Regions from separate parts of the Shewanella zhangzhouensis genome, predicted to be linked through region 2. Evidence: riboswitches for the same ligand, from Rfam matches in the RefSeq annotation. Region 2 holds a riboswitch; the other holds the start of a gene.
The links. A riboswitch is a leader RNA that binds a small molecule or an ion and turns the genes downstream of it on or off. The one in region 2 is predicted to bind cobalamin.
Positions count from the first base shown of each region.

Region 1: it holds a riboswitch for cobalamin, as region 2 does, so the genes downstream of both, K0H63_RS14630 (TonB-dependent receptor) here and K0H63_RS04190 (ABC transporter ATP-binding protein) in region 2, are expected to answer to the same signal.

Region 1 covers NZ_CP080414.1:3,339,291-3,346,602, forward strand. The annotation lists gene K0H63_RS14625 (GDSL-type esterase/lipase family protein) at 1-266, opposite strand, end outside; gene K0H63_RS14630 (TonB-dependent receptor) at 349-2,289, opposite strand; cobalamin riboswitch at 2,378-2,507, opposite strand; gene K0H63_RS14635 (hypothetical protein) at 2,594-3,187, opposite strand; gene K0H63_RS14640 (DUF805 domain-containing protein) at 3,268-3,612, opposite strand; gene K0H63_RS14645 (hybrid-cluster NAD(P)-dependent oxidoreductase) at 3,820-5,670, shown strand; gene K0H63_RS14650 (methyl-accepting chemotaxis protein) at 5,725-7,312, opposite strand, start outside.
Region 2 covers NZ_CP080414.1:980,573-987,884, reverse strand. The annotation lists gene K0H63_RS04205 (adenosylcobinamide-GDP ribazoletransferase) at 1-336, opposite strand, end outside; gene cobT (nicotinate-nucleotide--dimethylbenzimidazole phosphoribosyltransferase) at 350-1,384, opposite strand; gene K0H63_RS04195 (FecCD family ABC transporter permease) at 1,394-2,389, opposite strand; gene K0H63_RS04190 (ABC transporter ATP-binding protein) at 2,434-3,249, opposite strand; cobalamin riboswitch at 3,349-3,501, opposite strand; gene K0H63_RS04185 (histidine phosphatase family protein) at 3,583-4,302, opposite strand; gene metH (methionine synthase) at 4,579-7,312, shown strand, end outside.

The DNA of each region.
Region 1 (7,312 bases), 2.2 Mb from region 2:
AGATCCGGTTGGGTTTCATCGAGTAAATCAGCCATTCGTGCCAGCCCTTCGGTGGTTGTTTCACCCGATACCCCGGCGTTAATCACTTCGCAATCGCACAGACGGGAAAGGTGGGCGGGATAATCCATGCCATCACTGGCGCCAACCCCAAAAGTTAAACTGTCACCGAAGGCCAAAACACGGGCGTTTTCCCCCAGAAAAGGCAATCGCGGACCGCCACAGGCTGATAAAAACAGCAGGACAAAAAACACTGACAGAATACGCACTTTGTACTCCCCGGACTAATGCGTATGTTATCGCCCAAAAAAAAACCGGACACAAGTCCGGCTTTTCAATTTCAGTGGTTTATCAGTATCTCAACCCCAACGTCAGGCTCACTTTGCGACCTTCACCGGGATAATACCCATTGCCCCAGTCACTGTAGAAGCCCGAGGCGGCATACGCTTCATCGAACAGGTTATCCAGTCTCAGGGTCGCACTCAGGGCGTCCTTACGGAAGCTCACGGCGGCATTGGTCAGCCAAAAGGCATCCATCTGCGCGCCCACATTGGCATTGTCACCTTCAACAAAACGCTCACCCGTGTAGGCAGCATCTACGTAGGCCGACCAATAATCGGCAAACTGAGCTGACACATACATACGGCCACTGTGCTTGGCGACCCAGGACAGCGCTTTGCCATCATTCAGCCCGGCGGTAAATTCAGCATCCGTGTACTGGTAGTCGACGCCCAGGCTGATGGTGTCATTGAGCTGCCAGTCCCAATCCAACATGGCTCCATAACGGCGCGACTCATCAGCGTTGATATTGGCACCCGGGAAATAGCCCCCCACCGGCGTGTCGGCGCTGGGGTCAAACACAATTTCATCTTCCAGGGTTAAACGGTAGAGGCTCAGGCGCAATGCCTGCTCAGCCCCCTGATAGTCCCAGCCAGCTTCATAGCTGCGGCCGGTTTGGGGTCTCAGGCTGTCCTGACTGGTGTAGGCCTGCTCATCCACCTTGGCAAAACGGAAGTTATCTTCGCCGCGCAGGTAGAATCTGTGTCCCTGCACGGGGCGATAATTTAATCCAAGCTCAAGCGCATGGGCGTCATTATCCAGCTTGCCACCCTGGGGAAAGGTATTCTGATCGCGAATATCGTCCTGAACTTCGGCATAACGACCACCCACCACGTAACTCAGTGACTTGGTCAAAGGCACTGATGCCTGGGCAAAAGCCGCCCAGAGCTCCTGGGTGTTGCCGCGCTCCATATAAGCCGAGGTAAATTCTGACTCGCCACGGGACAGGTCCACTCCAGTTACCAACTTAAGTTCGCCCGCCTCTGTCTGGTAGCGGCCAATGGCTTTGGGAGTCAGGCTGATGAGTTGACGCTCGGTTTCACCCACGCCGCCCCAACTGATGTAATTCACCTGGGTATCGCTGGCATCGAGATCGGCAGCCAGGGTCCAATGGTCGGTCAGACTGTGCTCGTATCCCAACCGGCCAGCCTTGGTCAGATTGTGCTGATAGTCGCTGCTGTTGGCGGCATTGGCCTGGCGGGGATTGGCGGCAAGCTCCTCTGCGGTGAGAGAGCCTGCGAGTTCACGGTCATCATCGTAATAGGAGGCTTCAGCAAAGAAGCGCTGCCCATCGCCGCGGTATTCAATGCGGCCCAACACTGAGCCGGACTCACTCACGGCATGGTCACGGTAGTTGTCGCTTTTATCGAAGTTGCCACCGACGAAGAGACTCCAGCGTTCATTCAGCGCAGCCGAGAAATCCATGGCAGTGCCAAGGGAGCCGAAACTCCCACCAGTCAGCGAGGCGCCGCCGGTGTTTTCCTGACTGCGCTTGGTAATGATATTGATGACACCGCCAACGGCCTGATCGCCATAGAGCACACCGGCGCTGCCGGAGAGCACTTCAATACGTTCTATCTGACTCAGTGACACAGCATTGAGGCTGGGCGCAGCAATATCAATGTTGTTGAGACGGCGGCCATCCACCAGCACCAGGGTGTTATTGGCCGCCTGGCCAGCACCAAAACCGCGCATGGCGAAGACGGGCCCGGTGCCGCTGTCGCTTATCTGGATGGCACTCTGGCCACGCAGCAATCCGGCAAGATCTTTGGCACCGCTGAGCGCTATGTCATCGGCAGTAATCACAGCCACATTGGCGGCGATATTGAGGGGGGTATCAGCCTGACGGCCAATGACCACCAGATGTTCATCCACAGGTGATTGCGCTGAGGCGAAAGATGACAGCAGGCTTGTGGCCAGCGCCAATGAAATCAAAGAAGGTTTGGTACCCATTTTCCTTACACTCCATCAAGGGAAACGGGGCATGGGTCATCGACATGCCAAAAGCTGTCGCTGTTGCGGATCTGCCCACCGAAATCCACGACAATACCTGATTTGGGCCGGTCTCCGGACTTAGATGCCAGGCATCATTACCGTTGCGGGGGCAGTGTCGGATTTACACCGACTTCCCGATTCTCCCGCCGATGCGGGCACCCAAAAGGCTGACAATAAAGAGGCCGTCACTCATGGACGGCCGCGCATTATAGACGTCTAAACGTATAAAAGTCTAATGCCTTTGTTTCGCACAAGTGGCCGGTCAGTCGAGGCGCAGCGGCAAAACAGAGGCAATAAATTCACCGTGATTGGCAGGGGTAAGCGGAATATTCTGCCCTGCATACACATCGCCGCGCGTGGATTTATGCATGAGCACCAGTTGCCCGGGGCGGCTTACAACCCGGTAATACCCCACCTCAGCTTCCGGCTTTGAAAAAAATGGGCGCGACTCTTCCATCGATGCGTGCTGATTGGGCATACGGCTACACCCCAGGATGGCGTGAAAGCCGGGATAGCCATCGGTATCAACTTCACCCAACTTTTCGTAGGAGACGTCGCCCTCGCAGCTGCCCTGATATTGTCTGGCGAGGCCATCGAGAAAGGCTTCGGCAGCGGGGGAATCATCACTCAATTTAAAGCTTTGAACACAAATGAGCCCACCCCATTGGTTGAGATTTTCCTGGGCAGGTACAAATTCGGCACTCACCATATCCGCCCTGTTTTCACTGGCGGCCAATTTCCATCCCGAAGGTAATTCAAACGAGAAAGGCGTACCAAAGAGTGAAAGTTCCTGAGTTTGCGCAAGCACACCCGTGGCGGGCACAAGCCCAATAAGAAGGAGTAAATAGCGGGTCATAATCAGCTTCCGTGAAATATCCTGCCGTAACGTCCTGAAACGGCTTTGAGATATGGGGAGGAAAACCTCCCCACAGACTATCAGGCAAAGGCCTTTGGGTTTTCACCGTAGTCATTCTCGTCCTGACTGTCCTGACAGTAGAACACAATGAGAATGATGATACCTATGATGGGGATGAGCGCGATAAGCTGCCACCAGCCGCTGCGGCCGGTATCGTGCAAACGACGGGCACCGATGGCAAGTGAAGGCAAAAATACGGCCAATGAGTAGAGGGTGCCTACCAGCATGCTGCCAAGGGCCATGTCCACCAGGTTCATCCCGATACTGACAATCAGGTTGAACAGAAAGAACATCCAAAACTCTTTGCGACGGGCACGACCTGTGAAGTCTGCGTATTTTTTCCAGGCGCCAATGTAGTATTCCATGGTTTCTCCTTAAAGCCGGGTGACAACACCCAAATTACCGCACAGAGTGCGAATTTGTCCTTATGATTCATTAGCCTGCTATCGACAAGCGCAATTACTTTACCACAGCGCCGGACATTGAGAAGCATGAAAAGCACTTGGGTACTGGCTTCAGATGTAACCACATGGTTATAGTGTCGCTATTTGCCAGCGACAGGGAGACGGCAAATGGCGAGACTCAGCGCAATTCATATCTATCCGGTTAAATCCATGGGCGCGCAGTCACTCAAGCAGGCAAGGGTTTGCCCGGAGGGACTGGCGGGAGACCGACGCTTTATGGTGATAAAACCCAGCGGCGATTTCATTACGGCCCGCACACATCCCGTACTGCAACTGATAACGCCTTTGGGCCAGGACGAAGAGTTTCACGCCGGACGCCTGCGGCTCTCCTATCCCGGCCAGCCAGACCTGGCCCTTGATGTCAGCGAGTTTGAAAAAGCCCCGGTGAAAACCCAGGTCTGGAAGGACGGTTTTGAAGCACTGTCAATCCACGCGCTGGCCGATACCTGGATTTCCACCCTGCTGGGCGAACCCGCCCGGCTTATCTGGCTTGGCGAAACCTCCAATCGCTTCCGTGAAAAACTCGACACCCGTGTCAGCTTTGCCGATGGCTATCCGCTGCTACTCATCAGCGAGGCCTCGTTAACCGACCTGAATCTGCGCGCCGATACAATCAGCCAGATGAGTCAGTTTCGCACCAATCTGGAGGTATCAGACACTGCTGCCTTTGCAGAGGACGGCTGGAAGCGTATTCGTATCGGTGAAGTGGAGTTTCTACTGGCCAAACCCTGCAGTCGTTGTGTGATGACCACCATTATTCCCGGTACCGATAAATTCCACCCTCAGGGGGAGCCTCTCGCCACCCTGAGCAGGTTTCGTAAAACCCATCAAGGTGATGTCAATTTTGGCCAGAACCTGATTGCCCTCAATGAAGGCATCATTCGCGAAGGCGACAATGTAGAGATTCTTGAGGAGCAGGTGGGTGAGCACTACCCCAACCGGGCACCGGCCAAACGCAGTCTGCGCCTGGCTGCCAAAGAGCCCATCGCCAAAGACTTTACGGGCTTCACTTTTGAGGCTGCCGATGGCAAACCGCTGCCGACCTTCTTGCCAGGCCAGCATCTGGTGTTTGCCTTTGATATCGACGGCACCCGCCATATCCGCCGTTACAGCCTGACCCATGCACCGGCGGAGGGGAACTACCATATTGGCGTCAAACGCACCGGGGGCGGCCTGATTTCCAACTGGCTGCACGACAAGTTGGCGATAGGTGATACTGTGCTTTGCAGCCGCCCCGAAGGCCGATTTATCCCCAAAACCGGCAACCCCTTACTGCTTATCAGTGCAGGCTCAGGCGTCACCCCCATGCTGGCGATGGTCAGAACCGCACTGGCGCTTGGCAAGCTCAAAGGTGTTGCTTTGCCACTTACCCATATTCACTTTATTCATCAATGCCGCAGCAAAGACGATATCCCCTGCCCGGAAAGCCTTGAGGATTTCGTCGCCGCAGGTATGACCCTGGAGCTTTATCTGACAAATCCGGGCGACGACTGGCAAGGCAATACGGGCCGTGTCAGCGCCTCGCAGTTGGCCGCAGTGCCTTCACTGACCAAACGCGATGCCTTTATCTGTGGTCCCAGCGGCTTCATGCAAACAGTGGAAGGAATGCTGACACAAGCCGGCATGCCGACTGAGCAAATTCACTGTGAAAGTTTCGGGGGATTGACCAGCGTCGAAGCCAGGCCACCTGAGCAGCTCAAGATCCGGATTGGCGATAAAGACTTTGTGGGCGATAACCAACAAAGCCTGCTGACCCAGGCAGAAGCTCAGGGCATCAAGCTGCTGTGGTCGTGCCGTGCGGGTATTTGCGGCAGCTGTAAATGTAAGCTTACCGCAGGCGAAGTGCACCAACCCAAGGCTGAGGCCCTCTCTGATGCCGAGCGTGCACAGGGCGTCATACTGGCGTGCTGCGCGACCCCACTGACCGATGTCAGCCTGGTGCCACTGGACAGTATTTAACCCCAACAAATAAAAAGGCTGCCAAGAGCAGCCTTTTTATTTGGTTTAATATCCTCAGGTGCGCAGTTTAGCCAACTGACTCTCCTGCCTGCCAACCAGCTTGGCAAGACTCTCGCTGCTCTCCCGGGCCTTACCGGCCAGCTCCATCAGCTCTGCCGCCGAGTCTGAGATCCCCGTGATGTTGCGGCTTACTTCTTCTGTAACTGCGCTTTGCTCTTCAGCAGCCGTGGCAATTTGGGTCACCTGATTGGAGATTTCGTTAATGCGCGCCACCATCACCGACAGTGCCTCAAAGGCCTGCTCGGTTTGCGCCACCGCCTGCTCAGCAAGTCCTACCCCTTTGTCGATAATTCCGGATGCCCCCTTCACCTCCTGCTCCAGCGCATCGATAAGCCGACTGATATCGTCGGTGGAGGCCTGGGTTTTGGAAGCAAGTGAACGCACTTCATCGGCCACCACAGCAAACCCCCGGCCCTGCTCACCGGCGCGGGCCGCTTCGATGGCGGCGTTGAGCGCCAGCAGGTTGGTCTGGGCGGCAATGGCACTGATCACTTCCAATATTTTGCTGATATTGGTACTGCTCTCTGCCACCTTGCCCACCGCAATCTTGGCTTGCAGCGACTCCTTGGACATGGTGCTCACAAGAGAAACCGCCTGCGTCAGACTGTCCTGACTCAGCTTAACCTGCGAGGCCATGGCTGCCGACTCGGTTGCCGTTTGCTCAGATGCCTTGGCCACTTCATGGGCGGTATGACTCATCTCATTAACGGCGGTTACCACACTCTCAATTTCACTGTATTGCCGATTAACACTCTGTTTGGTTTCCTCCGCAATCCGGGCCGTTGCCTGGCTTTCGGTGCGGGATTCTGTGGCGACCTTTTTCAGTTCACTGATTAGCCCGTGAAGTTTACCGATAAAGGCATTAAAACCATTGCCCAGGGCAATCAGCTCTGCGTGCTCATCCACTTTCAGGCTTTGGGTTAAATCCCCCTCGGCACTGGCCAGTTGACTGACCCGCTGCTGAATTTGCTGGATGGGTGCCACCACGCTGCGGATAAAGAGAGCAATAAGAATCACAGCCACCGCAGCAACACCAATACCCAGCAGCAAAACAAAGCGGCCAAGGCTGGCGGCCATGGCCTCCATACTGCCCTCGACCTGATCGGCACTGGCCAAGGCGATATGTCTTGGCACTTCGATGGCAAGCAGCCACTGACTGCCGGAGAGCGGAATAGTAATGGGATAGGCCACTATCATGCTGTTGTCGTTGAGCAGATAACCATCCCCTTTGCCCAGACCCAGAATTTGGTTGGCGAGGGATTTGTCCATAACCTCCCCGAGGGGCCTGGCTTTTTTATCATAGTGGCTAGCGGCCACTATCAGCCCCTTGGTCGACAGCAAGGTTACCTTGGCCTGCCCCTGATAGAGACTTGCCGACAGTTCCTCAATCATCTTTTGAAACACGGGCAGGTTCAAATCCACCCCGACCACGCCACGAAAAGCGCCAGAGCGAACAATAGGCACAGTCAGGGAGGTCATCAACATGTTGTTACCGGGGGAGATTTCGTAGAGATAAGGCTCCATCAGGCAGGGCTTTTGGGTGTCTTTGGCGCACAGATACCACTCGGCTTCCCGCAGACCA
Region 2 (7,312 bases):
CCGGCTGTCTTTCATGATTTCGAGCTTGCGCTCCCGCTCGAAGGCACCGCCAAAACCGTCTGCGGTATCGGCAAGACCATCTTCATGGAAGCCGCCGGTGAGCAGCACAGTGGCAATCATGGCCAGCACCACGGCAACGGAGGCTGGAAAGATAAACTGGGTCAGGTAAAACACCAGGGCGGCGATAAGCCCAACCAGGGTGCCCACCAGGCCAAAATAACGGCTGGCGCGGTTTAAGCCTTCGCCGCTGTAATCGAGTTTTACCGGCACAGGAATGCGGGTAAAAAAAGTGAGCGCCAACAAAAACAACTCAAGTTCACGCTTAAAGGTCGACATAACTGCTCCCGCCCTAAGGCGTTACATCTGTAATTCCGGCGTCACTGAAGCACGCCATTTCACGATAAAAATTGGCCGCAGCCTGCACCAGCGGCAGGGCCAATGCCGCCCCCGTACCTTCACCGAGACGCATATCCAGGCTGAGCAGCGGCTCGGCCTCAAGGTGCGCCAGTATCAGCCCGTGGGCACGCTCTGCAGAGCGATGAGCAAAGATAAGGTATTCGCGGCTTTGGGGGAACATCTTCACGGCAGCGAGTGCGGCCACGGTGGCAATAAAGCCATCCACCAACACAGGAATTCCCAGCTCGGCAGCCCCCAACATGGCGCCGGTCATCTCGACAATTTCAAAGCCGCCCACACAGGCAAGGATGGATTCGGGGCTGGTTAGCATATCCAGATGCAGCAACAGCGCCTGCTCCACCAGCATCTGCTTGCGCTTGAGGGTGGCTGCATCCACACCGGTTCCCCGGCCGACACAGTCTTTGGCCTCAAGCCCCATCAGGGCAGCCATCACGGCGGCAGCGCTGGAGGTATTGCCAATGCCCATTTCCCCCAAAGCAATAAGATTGGTGCCTTCGGCGTGGTGGGCACGCACCCGTTCACGGCCAAAGGCGAGGCCATGTTCAACCTGACCAAGGGTCATGGCGGCGCGCTTGTGAATGGGGCCTGTGCCTGCGCCGAGGCGACAATCGGTCACGCCCATATCCCTTGGCGGCGCGCTCAGCATACCGGCGTCGATGATTTCAAGCTGCCAACCGAGCTGACGGCAAAACACATTGATGGCAGCGCCGCCGCTGGCAAAGTTGGCGACCATCAGAGCAGTTACCTCAGGGGGGGCTATGGATACACCGGCACTGGCAATGCCATGGTCGGCAGCAAACACCAACATGGCGGGGCGCTTAATTTCCGGCGTATCGCCCAGCAGCCGCGCCAGATGCGCCGCCAGGGGTTCGAGCGCCCCCAGGGCGCCCCTTGGCTTGGTTTTATCGTCGATACGCGCCTGGATTTGCTCATCCCGTTCGCGGCTGACGGGAGCTATATCAAACATCCGATATCCTTATTCACTCCTGCGGCCAAAGAGCAGCGTCAGGAAAAACACACTGCCAACCACGGCAGTAATCACCCCCACAGGCAGCTCCTGTGGTGGCAGTAAACTGCGGGTCATCACATCGACCCACACCATAAAAAGTCCACCCAGCATGGCCACAATCAGCAGCGACTGACTGCCGGGAAACAGCAATCGGGTGATGTGGGGGATCATCAGCCCCACAAAACCAATGCCCCCGCAGCTGGCTACCAGCACGGCTGTCATCAAAGAGCACATCAGCAAACTGATAATGCGCAGTTTGGCCACGGATACCCCAAGGGCATGGGCAGTTTCATCACCGGCACTGAGGGCAAAGAGCTGCCGCCGAACCAGCAGCAAAAAGCCCACAAAGAGGCCAAACACCAACCAGGGCAACCAGAGCAGATCCCATGCGGCGCGGGCAAAGCTGCCCAGGCTCCAGAATATCACCGACGCCGTCACCTGGGGGCTTGAAAAATATAGAAGCAAACTGCCGAGGGCGCCGAATAAAAAGGAGGTGGCGACCCCGGAAAGCAGCATGCGCTCCACCTGGCTTTGCAGCCCAAAGCCACTGAGGGTGAGCACCACCAACACAGAGGCACTGGCACCGATAAAAGCCCCCAGCGGCAGACCGATGGCGAGCAGCACCCCATGAGTAATCCCAAGGCTGAGCACCACAATCGCCCCCAGGCTGGCACCGGCACTGATCCCAAAAAGATAAGGGTCAGCCAGGGGGTTTCGGGTCACCAGTTGCAGCGCCCAGCCGGAGAGCGCCAATCCCGCGCCACACACAAAGGCCAGGAGGATGCGCGGCAACCTCAGCTCCAGCAGAATGCGGCTGTCGAGATAGGCCACATCGGCGGGGCGCTCGCCAATGAGCGCATGCAGGTACACCGACATAGCCTCGCGAAAGCCGATGTCCACGGCGCCAAAAATACTGGCCAGCACCGGCGATAGCAGACAGGCCAGAATAAGCGCCAGCACCATCAGCTCCCGGCGTCCGAGCGGGGTTAACAGGGCTTTGAGGGCCGTCACAGGCTCACCTCTTTGCGGCCTTGGGAGGCGGTGCGGGCATCATAACCATAGTAGTAATGGATGAGCGGACGGCCATGCTGGGGGTGAGGCTCTACCGTGGTGCACACCCCAAATACAGAGGCGAGCATGGCCTCGGTGAGCACTACCTCAGGCGTGCCCGAGGCTTCCAGGCGGCCACGGGACATCAGCAGCAGCTCATCGCACAGGGCACTGGCCAGGTTCAGGTCGTGGATGGTGCAAATCACGCAGATATCCAGGCGTTTGAGGAGTTCCAGCACTTCGATTTGAAAGCGCACATCCAGGTGGCTCGTGGGTTCATCCAGGATCAAAAACTGCGGCTTTTGCACCAGCGCCCGAGCAATGAGGGCCCGCTGTTTTTCACCACCGGACAGCTTGCCAAAGGGTTGGCGGCCATAGCCTTCGAGCCCCACTTCCGCGAGAGCCGCTGCAATGCCTGCCTTGTCGGCGGCGCTGTCGGCAGCAAGCCAGCCCTTGTGGGGGATAAGCCCCATGGCAACAACGGCTTCGGTGGAGAGATCAAACAGGGGCGGTAATTCCTGGGGTACCACGGCCACGGCGCGGGCAAAGCTGCGCCTGGAATAGAGGTGAATGTCCTGACCATTGAGCAGTATGCTGCCACTGTCCGGGCGAATATAGCGGTACAGGCAGCGCAGCAGGGATGACTTGCCGGCGCCGTTGGGGCCAATAACCCCATACATACCGTTTCCGGACAGGGCAAAGCTTACGCCGTCCAGCAGCGGCCGCTCCCCTACCCGCCAGCAGAGGTTGCTGACTTCGATGGCCGGGGTCATGGTGTTACCCCATTAAACAGGTACCCGGGTTCCCTCTGGGGAACGGGCATGGCAATTTGGCTCATATCACTCCACCGGGTAACCCGCCCGGACAGGGAAAGTAAAAGAAGCACAGGGGCAGGTATCCTGACTCGGGGGCATTCCCCCACACAGTTGCGGGCACAGTCCGGGCTGATACCTTATGGTATGTCCCCGGTTCCCTTTTCATGTCGGGTTGGCATGGCCCCCGACACCCCTGGCGTGAATGGCCGGAGCAGTGACTCCGGTCCGCAGATTATCAGACCTTTCACCTACCTGGTAAAGGGCCAAAAGACTGGGTGAAGCGCAATATTCTCAGCTGCCCCAGAGTAATCGCCCCTGCCAGCCGCCATTTGTTCGGTACCAACGGGTGTGCACCCGGGCGCCGTAATCCAGCTCCAATGCCCCATAAAAACCCGCTGCCCGCTCTGCCCCCAAAATAGCGGCCATCAGGCAACGGATAACACCGCCGTGGGTCACCACCCACAGTGGCCCGGCATCATTAAGCGGCGCCTTTGCCAGCAGCCCTTGCAGCGCCGCCGCCACCCTGGCTTCAAAGGCGTGCATGGGCTCGCCGCCCTCGGGCGTTATGGCCCAGGGGTCTTGCCACCAGGCCTCCATGGGAGCGGTTTGCCAGAGCAGTGCTATGGACTGCCCATCCCAGACGCCAAAGTCCATCTCGGTCAGCTGAGGCTCAATAAGTATGTCTGGTGGATTACTCCCGGGGTGTCCGGCTGTGATTTCTGCCTGCAAGGCATTCGCAAGCCGCGCGCAGCGCTGCAAAGGCGATGAGATGATTCGGGCAGGTACCGCCATGTCACGGGCCTTGCCGGCAATGGCGATGAGGGCACCTTCATTGGGCTCGGCATCGCTTCGGCCCCGCAGCACGGCGCCATCTTCACACTGGCCATGGCGCCAGAAAATAATGTCACGGGGAGACATCTGGACATGGCTTTTGTCGTCCAGTGAGTCCCCGTGAGCTTTGGCGTTATCCTTTTCCACAGCCACCACAGCGTCAGCGTCTTGCCTGTGCATCTTGCTCTACCCCGTTTTTATATCAGCGTCCTGTGGCGGCCTCTTTCTGGTCTTACCCAGACCAGGGGCTGGCCTCAGTGCTGGCGCCAGGCGCGTCGCTTGCTCCTGAGCCTTCGCTTGCCCCTAAAGCTAAGTTTCGCGTATTATGGACGTCTATACGTATAAATGTCCAAATCAAATTAAGCGGGCGCCGTACCGGTTTTACCTTTTCAGCGGCATCAACCCGGCTTAGGCTACACAGGACAGTCACTTTTTTGTACTTTGCAGGTGTTTTTTATGGCAACTCCAGTGTTATCCCAGGCGACCAGGGCGCTTGCCCACAGCCGTCAACAGCGACTGAACGAGGATCTCTCCAAGCGTATTCTTATCCTCGACGGCGCCATGGGAACCATGATCCAGGGTCACAAACTGGAGGAAGAGCACTATCGCGGCAGCCGCTTCGCCCACTGGCACTGCGACGTAAAAGGCAATAACGACCTCTTGGTGCTGACCCAGCCTGAAATCATCAAAGGCATTCACCGCGAGTATCTGCTGGCCGGTGCCGACATTATCGAAACCAACACCTTTAACGCCACCACGGTTGCCATGGCCGACTATGAGATGGAGGCGATCTCGGCCGAGATTAACCTTGTTGGTGCCCGCATCGCCCGCGAAGTGGCCGATGAAGTGGAAGCCCAAACCGGCATCCCCCGCTATGTGGCCGGCGTACTTGGCCCCACCAACCGCACCTGCTCCATCAGCCCGGATGTGAATGACCCGGGCTACCGTAATATCCACTTCGATGATTTGGTGGCCGCCTACCGCGAGTCCACCGCCGCCCTGATTGAAGGCGGCGCCGATATCATCATGGTGGAAACCATTTTCGATACCCTGAACGCCAAGGCGGCACTGTTTGCCATCGAATCAATTTTTGATGAAGTTGGCTTGCGCCTGCCGGTGATGATTTCCGGCACCATTACCGATGCCTCCGGCCGTACCCTGACAGGCCAGACCACCGAAGCCTTTTACAACTCGCTGCGCCATATCAAACCCATCAGCATGGGCCTTAACTGTGCCCTGGGGCCAAAAGAGCTGCGCCCTTATGTAGAAGAACTTTCCCGCATCAGCGAATGCTATGTGTCGGCCCACCCCAATGCGGGTCTGCCGAACGAGTTCGGTGGCTACGATGAAACGCCCGAAGAAATGGCCGACATCATAGTCCAGTGGGCCATCGAGGGCATGCTGAACATAGTCGGCGGCTGCTGCGGTACTACCCCGGATCATATCCGCGTTATCCGCGAAGCCGTTGAAAAACACGCCCCGCGCAAGTTGCCGGAAATCCCGGTTGCCTGTCGTCTCGCCGGGCTTGAACCGCTTACCATCAGCGCCGACAGCCTGTTTGTAAACGTAGGTGAGCGCACCAACGTCACAGGCTCGGCCAAGTTTTTGAAGCTGATTAAAGAAGGCCAATACGAGACCGCGCTGGATGTGGCCCGGGATCAGGTGGAAAACGGCGCCCAGATCATCGATATCAACATGGATGAGGGCATGCTGGACGGCGAAGAGGTGATGACCACTTTCCTCAATCTGGTGGCCTCCGAGCCCGAGATCAGCAAGGTGCCCATCATGATTGACTCCTCCAAGTGGGAAGTCATAGAGGCGGGCCTTAAGTGCGTGCAGGGCAAGTGCATCGTTAACTCCATCTCCCTTAAAGAAGGCGAAGACAAGTTTATCGAGCAGGCCACTTTGGTGAAGCGCTACGGCGCCGCCGCCATCATCATGGCCTTTGATGAAACCGGCCAGGCCGATACCCGTGCCCGCAAAATTGAAATCTGTACCCGCGCCTATCGGATTCTGGTGGATAAAGTCGGCTTCCCACCGGAAGACATTATCTTCGACCCCAATATTTTTGCCGTGGCAACCGGCATCGAAGAGCACGACAACTACGCGGTGGACTTTATCGAGGCGGTGCGCGATATCAAGGCCACCCTGCCCCATGCGATGATTTCCGGCGGCGTGTCCAACGTGTCCTTCTCGTTCCGAGGCAACAACCCGGTGCGCGAGGCCATCCACGCCGTGTTCCTCTACCATGCCATTAAAGAAGGCATGGACATGGGCATTGTCAACGCCGGGCAGCTGGCGATTTACGACGATATTCCCGCCGAGCTTAAAGAGCGGGTCGAAGCCGTGGTGCTTAACCTGCCCTGCCCGGTAGCCGATTCTAGCAACACAGAGCAGCTGCTTGAAATCGCTGAGAAGTATCGCGGCGGCGCTGGCGGCAGTGCCGGTAAAAAAGAAGATTTGGAATGGCGCAGCCTGCCGGTGAACAAGCGCCTTGAACATGCGCTGGTAAAAGGCATTACCGAATTTATCGACGCCGACACCGAAGAAGCCCGTCAGCAGGCTACCCGTCCGCTGGATGTGATTGAAGGCCCGCTGATGGACGGCATGAACGTGGTGGGCGACCTCTTTGGCGAGGGCAAGATGTTCCTGCCCCAAGTGGTTAAATCCGCCCGGGTGATGAAAAAGGCCGTGGCCTACTTAAACCCCTTTATCGAGGCCGAAAAGGTCGCCGGTCAAAGCAACGGCAAGGTGTTGATGGTCACGGTAAAAGGCGACGTGCACGACATCGGCAAGAATATCGTCGGCGTGGTGCTCGCCTGTAACGGCTACGAGGTGATTGACCTTGGCGTTATGGTGCCGGTGGAAAAAATCGTCGAAGTCGCCAAAAAAGAGCAGGTCGACATTATCGGCATGTCGGGGCTGATTACCCCGAGCCTCGATGAGATGGTGCATAACGTGAAAACCTTCGAGCGCGAAGGACTCACCATTCCCGCCATCATCGGCGGCGCCACCTGCTCGAAAATCCATACTGCGGTCAAGATTGCGCCCCACTATCCACACGGCGCCATCTACATCCCGGATGCGTCCCGCGCCGTGCCCATGGTGAGCAAACTCATCAACGATGAGACCCGCGATGCCACCATCAAGGCCACCTACGATGAATACCATGTGATGCGCGAAAAACGCC